One region of the Bacillus sp. MBGLi79 genome, then DNA from elsewhere that is predicted to be linked to it. Evidence: riboswitches for the same ligand, from Rfam matches in the RefSeq annotation. Region 1 holds a riboswitch; the other holds the start of a gene.
What was found. A riboswitch is a leader RNA that binds a small molecule or an ion and turns the genes downstream of it on or off. The one in region 1 is predicted to bind cyclic di-AMP.
Positions count from the first base shown of each region.

Region 2: linked by a shared signal. The riboswitch ahead of ktrA (potassium uptake protein KtrA) and the one ahead of kimA (potassium transporter KimA) in region 1 are both predicted to bind cyclic di-AMP.

Region 1 is NZ_CP026521.1:536,150-540,580, reverse strand. It holds gene kimA (potassium transporter KimA) at 1-1,764, opposite strand, end outside; cyclic di-AMP (ydaO/yuaA leader) riboswitch at 1,958-2,101, opposite strand; gene C1T29_RS02775 (cellulose biosynthesis cyclic di-GMP-binding regulatory protein BcsB) at 2,237-4,348, opposite strand; gene C1T29_RS02770 (glycosyltransferase family 2 protein) at 4,354-4,431, opposite strand, start outside.
Region 2 is NZ_CP026521.1:3,553,486-3,557,916, forward strand. It holds gene gbsR (transcriptional regulator GbsR) at 149-691, shown strand; gene bslA (biofilm surface layer hydrophobin BslA) at 887-1,432, shown strand; cyclic di-AMP (ydaO/yuaA leader) riboswitch at 1,579-1,727, shown strand; gene ktrA (potassium uptake protein KtrA) at 1,800-2,468, shown strand; gene ktrB (Ktr system potassium transporter KtrB) at 2,475-3,812, shown strand; gene C1T29_RS18180 (YiaA/YiaB family inner membrane protein) at 3,849-4,112, opposite strand; gene lytG (exo-glucosaminidase LytG) at 4,221-4,431, opposite strand, start outside.

The sequences.
Region 1 (4,431 bases):
GACTCTGAGGAGGAAGGCCGATTGATTGTGAAGGATGGTGTGCCAGCGTTTTTTCGTTATAAATTGCGGAAACAGCACCATGACAGAAAACTGCTCCTTCTTCGCTTTTGCCTCAACTGTTTCTAAAAATTTATCAAACGGATGAACAAGGCTTCTGTACGAGGAGTGAAGGGTAACGAGACGCACTCCATTATTGAGCTCTTCCCAGCGTTTTTCGACTTTCTTTTCCTGGTCTCTGTCAAATGACACGTGAACGGCGATCACCTGATCGGACAGTGATTTCGCATAGTGAATCGATTTTTGCACGACGGTGGTGACACCTGCTACAGGCACAATCACAACGGTGCCTTTGATTTCTTCCGGCTCTTTGTCTACGATGCGAAGCTGTTCACCAACCGCTGTGTAGTGATTTTTAATCGCAAAAAACAGCAAAACGACGATAGGCATAAAGATTAACACAGGCCATACGACATTAAACTTTGTCACAAAAAGGATAGATAGAACCATAAATGAAATCAGAGCGCCGCAGGAGTTGATCAGCATTTTTCCGATCCAGCCTTTTGGTTTTTGCTTGATCCATTTTATGCACATGCCGGTTTGTGAAAACGTAAATGGAATAAATACGCCCACAGCATATAACGGGATTAAGTGCTCCGTCTGTCCTCCGAATAAGATAATGAGAATAATGGAGGCAAAGCCTAAAAAGATAATCCCATTTGAGAAGCCTAAGCGGTCACCCCGAACTGTAAACATTCGCGGCATATACTGGTCTCTCGCCAGGTTGAAGGCAAGCTGCGGGAAGGCTGAAAATCCCGTATTTGCCGCAAGGACCAAAATAAGCGATGTGACACCTTGGATGACATAGTAGAACACATTCCGCCCGAAGGTTTCGGACGCAATTTGTGAAACCACTGTTTCATCGGGCTTAGGCGCCGTTCCATATCCGTATGCGAGCACCGTGATGCCGGAAAACAGAATCGCCAGCAAAATCCCCATCATCGCAAGCGTTCTTGCCGCGTTTCGCGCAGGCGGATTTTTGAAAGCAGGAATGGCGTTAGAAATGGCCTCAACTCCGGTCAACGCTGAGCATCCGGAGGAAAAAGCCTTAAGCAGCAAAAACAGCGTAATGCCGGCTACAGGTGTGCCAAGCGGTGTATGATGAACCGGCTGGTCTATTTGTCCTGTCATGAGCTTGAACAACCCGACTGCAATGAGAACCAATAGCGCCACCACAAACAGATAAACCGGGTAGGCAAGAATGGATGCCGATTCCGAAAGCCCGCGCAGGTTCAAAATCATAATCACTAACACGAGAAAAATAGCGATCGGCACATGATAATCATGCAATGCAGGAAAGGCCGACGTGATGGCGTCCGTGCCTGCGGAAATACTTACCGCTACCGTTAAAATATAATCGACAAGCAATGAACCGCCCGCGATCAACCCCGGCTTTTCGCCGAGGTTTTCTTTCGAAACAACATAAGCCCCGCCGCCCTGCGGATAAGCGTAAATAATTTGCCTGTATGAAAGAATCAGTGCGAGCAGTAATATGAGAACGCCGACCGCAATCGGAATGGAGTACCAAAATGCGGCAGCACTGATTGTTGCTAAAATGATTAAAATTTGCTCTGTCCCATATGCGACAGATGACAGCGCATCTGAGGAAAGCATTGCCAAGGCTTTTAATTTCGTCAGTTTTTGCTCTCCCGCTGCTTGAGATTTTAGTGGTTTCCCAATCAAAAAACGTTTGATTGAATGATACATCGATGTCTTCCCCTTTTAATTTCTCATTTTTCAATTAAAACAATAAAACATCAGTGTCTTGCTCTCACATTTTGCAATAGTCCTTTCTGCTATGATGTCTCTGTATGCGATTTACATTCCTAAAAATGAACGGCAAAAAACACAGAGGCAAACGGATGCCCCTGTGCCATAACATCGAACACAGGTTTCATTCATCTCCTCTCACGAACGCTTACGAGGTTAGCTGACGGATTCGGGCATATGAGAGTTAGCCCTACCTAAAAAGGATTCACCCCAACGGCAAAAAGCCATTCTAATGGGTCCCCCGCTCTGATTTCAGATTAAGCGATTTGTTTTCTAAAAGAGATCATACTCCCGTTCCCACACGTTGTAAAGAGGCTTATTGGCCGGGCGGAAAAAATAAAATGATAGGTTCCACAAATGGAATTTACATACCAAAAATAAAAAAACAGAGGCAATCTAGCCTCTGTTTTTATTCTGTATCTGTCTTTCTTTTTCTTCGTCTTACGGCAACCCAAATGAACACTGCCGCAATCACCATAATAAGTGCCAGCACACCAATATACATCCATTTCTGGCTATGATCCTGTGTTGGTTGTTCTGCGCCGGAGCTGATTGTCTCTGATTTGAGCTGCTGGTGGTTTGTAAACACCTGCTGGCTATTTGTTTCATTAAGGACAGTTGCCGAATCATCGTTGCTGTTCAGATAATTGATGATCTCTTTCGTGACAGCCGTGCCTTCTCCTTTTGCCGGTGCAAATACAGCCATTGTATAGTGTGAATCCCAAGGCGATGCTTGGGTAAATACCACTTGTTTTGTCGTCTCATTCAGCATCTCGAAACCAGATACATCAAACGAGCCGTTTTTTGCCTGCGGCACAAGCAGGTCTGATGATTTCTCCTTCAGAAGAGAAAAATGATTGATCCCTCCTATAAAAATGAGGTTTCGGCCTTTCGCATCGTTTGCTGTAACGTCAGATGATTTCTTTACCGTGTATGAATGCTGTGCTTCGCTGCCAAAGGATTCTGTTACGAGAGAAAGCTCCTCAAGCTTCGATTGGCTTACGGTGTCAGGAAGCACGATTACCGTTGTTTGATCCTGATTTCCGGCGTAAGGAAGCGGCCACTCTTGAAAATCCGCTGACGGGGACATCCCTTTGATGGCGTATGATAATGTACTGCTTTTATCAATAAAGACCCACTTTTCTTCATCAGTCGTGTTGCAAGGGTTGTTTTCCTTTAACCCGGTTGTGACGAACTGAATATCAATGTAGCGGTTTTTTTGCAGCAGCTTAGGGTCCACTTTCACCGTAACATGATAGAATCCGTTTTTATCTTCTTTTCCTAAGTCATCAAGCCGGACCGAGTGCGGCTGGCCGTTGATCATCACTTTCAGCTCTGAAGCCTGAGAAGCCGATTCACTTTCGTCCGTTGAAGCTTGAATCGTTTCAGACTTTTTCAGTTTAAGCGACAGCTTCGCTGATTGGTTTTCATCTAAAATCGCCGAAGCCGGATAAAAATAATGTGCTGAAGATGTTTTGTCGGCTCCAATTGTGATATCGCCCGCTCCAAAATTCTCGAGGGTCAGCTTATCGCTTTCTTTTTTTTCAGTCTGCTTAAGCTTGCTGATTGAAAGTGTATCGCCGCTGAGCTGGCCTGTGTATGTCTGATCTGTCATCACGCTGATTTTTTTAGCGAGCACGTCCTCGGATGCCGCTTGCGCAAACAGAACCGGCTGCTGCTTGCCCTCTGCTTTCAGCACCCGCTCAGCAAGCAGAAGTTCTTCTCCTTTTGCCTGTAAGCCGGCTTGTTTCATCAGTTTTTTCACTTTGCCGTTCCAATGCTTGTCCACTCCGATAACAATCGTCGGCTTATCGATTTTTTTCAGCTCAGATTCTGTGACATACGCAATCCTGACACTGCTGTCCACCGTTTTCAAATAGCCTTCTGTTTTAACCGCAGCTTCAATTTCCGCCGAACTTGGGTCATCCGGAATGACGAGGGCGGTTTCTTCGGTTGTGTTTCCAGATTGGGCGAATGGGTACGGATAATGGTCCAGCGACGTTCCTTTCGCTTCACCGCTTTCAGCAAGTGTCAGCCGGCTGTCCGGATAAATTTTGATCCAGTTGCCAGACGTATCCTGTCTGACACACACGCCCTCTTTCATTACGCCGTAAAATTTCAGCGATACGTTGTGATAACCTTGCGCTGACTGGTTTTTATTCAGATTCAGCTTCACTGTTTTCCGCTTGGAATCACCATCAAGCTTTAACGTTTTGACTGGTTCATCATCAATGACAGCCGTTAACGATGAAGGAGAAATTAAAAGATTTGATGCTTCGTATTCAATGACCAATTGCTGATTGCCTGAAGAGGCGCCTGCCGGGATCTGATACGTCAACTCCGCGCTGTCTTTTGATCCATACAGTGTAATCAGCTCGCTTGTCAGCACCTGCTGTTTGGCTTGTTCTTGGCTGCTTTTCCCAAGAAGCGAATCGCTGACCTGTACATCCTTGGCAAGAGCCGGTTGTCCAGCCATCGCCAGCAGCATGAAGCTTGTGAGAAAAATCATTATTTGTTTCAAAAAGGTCACCCGCTTTTATGTTGATTGTATCGTTCTGTCTTGTACCATTTGACCTCCTGCTTGAATAAACGGTGCTTGATTTC
Region 2 (4,431 bases), 1.8 Mb from region 1:
TTAACAACCTTAATCTAACATACGGTTTTTAAACTGTCAAAGCCCCTTTTCAATTTTTCTTTTTGACTTTTCCTTATGTTTCGTTAAGATAAAGAACATAAAGAAATAACTTAACGAATTTAACTTTCTAAAGGAAAAGAGGGTCAGTATGGATGAAAATCCAGAATTTGCAGCTATAGAACAGGCTCGGGATCTTGTTATTGACTCCATTGCTGAAACGATGGATCTTTACGGAATTACCCGCAGTGTCGGGATTTTATATGGGACGATGTATATGAGGGATGAGATGACGCTTGACGAAATGCGCGAGGAGTTGCAAATGAGCAAACCAAGCATGAGCACAGGTGTCAAAAAGCTTCAAGACTTAAACGTAGTGAAAAAAACATTTCACCGGGGCATCCGCAAGCATACATTTGTAGCTGAAAAAGATTTCTTTAAATTTTTCACAAATTTCTTTCCCCCTAAATGGGAGCGGGAGGTTCAAGTGAATGTAGCAGCGATCGAAGAAGCACAGGCTGATTTACAAAAGGTTTTAAGCAAGGAAGATCTCGATGAGGATATCAAAAATGAAGCGCAGCAGTTATATGATCAGCTGGAAAGCTCTAAAGCTTACTACGACTGGCTGAAGCGGCTTGCTGAAGCGGTGCAGAGCGGAGAAATTTTTAAATTTATACCGATCGAAACAAAGTAAAACAGCAAACGCCTGGGAAACCAGGCGTTTTTTTAGTGTAACTACTACAAATTTGAAAAATACGGGAAAAACACCCCATTTACTTCCAAAATATTTGATGGTAATTTTATGTAGGTAAAATTTGTATTTGGCCTTTCAGAGGAGGTGAAAAGCGGGCAGGCCTTTAATTTATTAATTTTTAGGGGGAATTTTATTATGAAACGCAAATTATTATCTTCTTTGGCAATTAGTGCACTAAGTCTCGGGTTACTCGTTTCTGCACCAACAGCTTCTTTCGCGGCTGAATCTACATCAACTAAAGCTCATACTGAATCTACTATGAGAACACAGTCTACTGCTTCATTGTTCGCAACAATCACTGGCGCCAGCAAAACGGAATGGTCTTTCTCAGATATCGAATTGACTTACCGTCCAAATACGCTTCTCAGCCTTGGCGTGATGGAATTTACGTTACCAAGCGGATTTACTGCAAATACGAAGGACACAATGAACGGTAATGCCTTGCGTGAAACACAGATCCTCAATAATGGGAAAACAGTGAGAATTCCTTTGGCACTTGATTTGTTAGGAGCTGGCGAATTCAAATTAAAACTGAATAACAAAACACTTCCTGCCGCTGGTACATATACTTTCCGCGCGGAGAATAAATCATTGAGCATCGGAAATAAATTTTACGCAGAAGCCAGCATTGACGTGGCTAAGCGCAGTACTCCTCCGACTCAGCCATGCGGCTGCAACTAATGTAAAAGACCGGTTAACACCGGTCTTTTTTTGCGTTTTCCCCTACCCTTTTTTCTCTCATTTCCGTTATCTTTTTTCTGGTTTAAAATTTAAATTGACAAACACTAGAAACAGGAGTAAATTCTTGAGTGTTCAATTTCATAAAGTCTCTTTTACCGCTTAATCAAACACGAACGGGGGAACCAACGATTGGCTGTTTTATTAACAGCCTTGGGGTGAATCTTACTAAGTAAGAGGGGGTACTCTGAATCCCTAATCCGACAGCTAACCTCGTAGGCGTATACAGAGAGGAGGTCTATTGCGACCATTCTTTGAAATGGTCTTTTTTGCTTAAAAAACGTTAATTTTACTAAGGGAGTTATGAACAGTGGGAAGAATAAAAAATAAGCAATTTGCCGTGATCGGGCTGGGCCGGTTTGGCGGCAGCATTTGCAAAGAACTGCACAGAATGGGACACGAGGTCCTTGCAGTTGATATCAACGAAGAAAAGGTCAATGCATATGCTTCTTACGCCACTCATGCGGTAATTGCCAACGCCACCGAAGAAAACGAATTGCTTTCATTAGGAATACGCAATTTTGAATATGTAATTGTTGCCATCGGAGCGAATATTCAAGCGAGTACACTGACCACCCTATTATTAAAGGAATTTGATATCCCTAATATTTGGGTGAAAGCTCAAAACTATTATCATCACAAGGTGCTTGAAAAAATCGGCGCGGATCGTATTATCCACCCTGAAAAAGACATGGGAGTCAAGATCGCACAAAGCCTTTCTGACGAAAACGTTTTGAATTACATTGATTTATCTGATGATTACAGTATTGTCGAGCTGCTGGCAACGCGAAAGCTTGATTCAAAATCAATTATTGACCTGAATGTGAGAGCAAAGTACGGCTGCACGATCCTGGCCATTAAACATCATGGAGATATCCGTCTTTCTCCCGCACCTGAAGACATCATTCACGAGCAGGATTGCCTGGTGATCATGGGGCACAAAAAGGATATTAAACGTTTTGAAAACGAAGGGATGTAGACAAAGGTGACACTTCAAAAGGATAAAGTGATCAAATGGGTTCGGTTTACACCGCCTCAAGTGCTTGCAATTGGTTTTTTCCTAACCATTATCATCGGGGCTGTGCTGTTAAAGCTTCCGTTTTCTACACTGAAGCCATTGTCATGGATCGATGCCCTTTTTACTGCAGCTTCCGCTACAACCGTTACAGGGCTTGCAGTTGTCGATACCGGTACAGAATTTACACTTTTCGGGCAAACTGTCATCATGGGGCTGATTCAGATCGGTGGGCTTGGATTTATGACGTTTGCTGTTTTGATCGTCATGATATTAGGGAAAAAAATCGGGTTGAAAGAACGAATGCTGGTTCAGGAAGCCTTAAATCAGCCGACAATCGGCGGCGTCATTGGCCTTGTCAAAGTCCTGTTTCTGTTCTCGATCAGTATTGAATTGATAGCAGCACTCATCCTATCCATCCGGCTTGTGCCTCAGTATGGCTGGTCATCTGGCTTGTTTGCCAGTCTGTTTCACGCGATTTCTGCTTTTAACAATGCCGGGTTTTCGCTGTGGCCTGATAATTTGATGAGCTACGTTGGGGACCCTACAGTGAACCTTGTGATTACTTTCTTATTTATTACAGGAGGGATCGGATTTACGGTTCTGTTTGACATTATGAAAAATCGGCGTTTCAAAGCTTTTTCCTTACATACAAAGCTTATGCTTACAGGAACGCTGATGTTGAATGCGATTGCTATGCTTGTGATCTTTATTCTAGAGTACAGCAACCCTGGCACGCTTGGCCACCTGCATATAGGGGATAAACTATGGGCTTCCTATTTTCAGGCAGTGACGCCGAGAACCGCAGGCTTCAACTCCCTTGATTTTGGAAGTATGAGAGAAGGAACGATTGTATTTACTTTATTATTGATGTTTATCGGAGCAGGCAGCGCTTCTACGGCGAGCGGCATTAAGCTGACTACGTTCATCGTGATTTTAACATCTGTTATTGCTTACTTGAGAGGTAAAAAAGAAACGGTGATTTTCCGCCGCTCCATCAAATATCCGATAATCATTAAAGCTTTAGCTGTAAGCGTCACCGGTTTGTTCATCGTGTTTTTAGGGATATTCGCCCTGACGATCACAGAACAAGCGCCGTTTATTCAAATTGTGTTTGAAACCTTTTCCGCTTTCGGAACTGTCGGTCTATCGATGGGGCTTACTCCTGAACTGACAACAGCTGGAAAGTGTATCATCATTGTCATCATGTTCATCGGAAGAATTGGTCCTTTAACGTTCGTGTTTTCATTCGCAAAAACAGAGCAATCAAATATTCGATACCCTGACGGCGAAGTGTTTACAGGGTGATATCAAAAAAATCCGGCGTGCAATCGCCGGATTTTTTTATGATTCGATATGAGATTGATTTTGTCTTTTTTCTTGTTCTGCGATGATCTCGTTGTCCTCTGCGTTATCACGGGTCACTTTTTGTGTAAGAATCGCGCCAACAGCTACGAGTATCATAACAGCGATGTAATAACCTTTTTCATTGAGTTCCAGGTTATCAGCATTATAGAGTCCGATACTAAACAAAAATACTCCCGCAAAAAAAGTGAAATAAGCCAATACGGTAAAGGCAACCGTATTTCTGCGTCTATATTTCTGCACCTTTGTTCCCTCCCAAAAGCATAGTTAATTAGTGATAACTGTCGTGGAATATTATACCTCAAATTCCCCTGAATGGAACAAAGAATTAAAAATACCAGTAAAAAGGACTTAGGTTGCTTCCTTTATTTCAATAGCTGAATCATCAATCCAGCCGATGAGTTTATTATTGATTTGGAATTGGTACCATACAGACTGGCCTTTCTGTTTTTTAGACACAACCTTTATATCTTTGCCGACGTAAGATTGGGCAGAGGTAAGCCTTATAGACCGATCATCAGTAGAAGGCTTGGACCATACGTCTTGGACGGCACTATCTTTA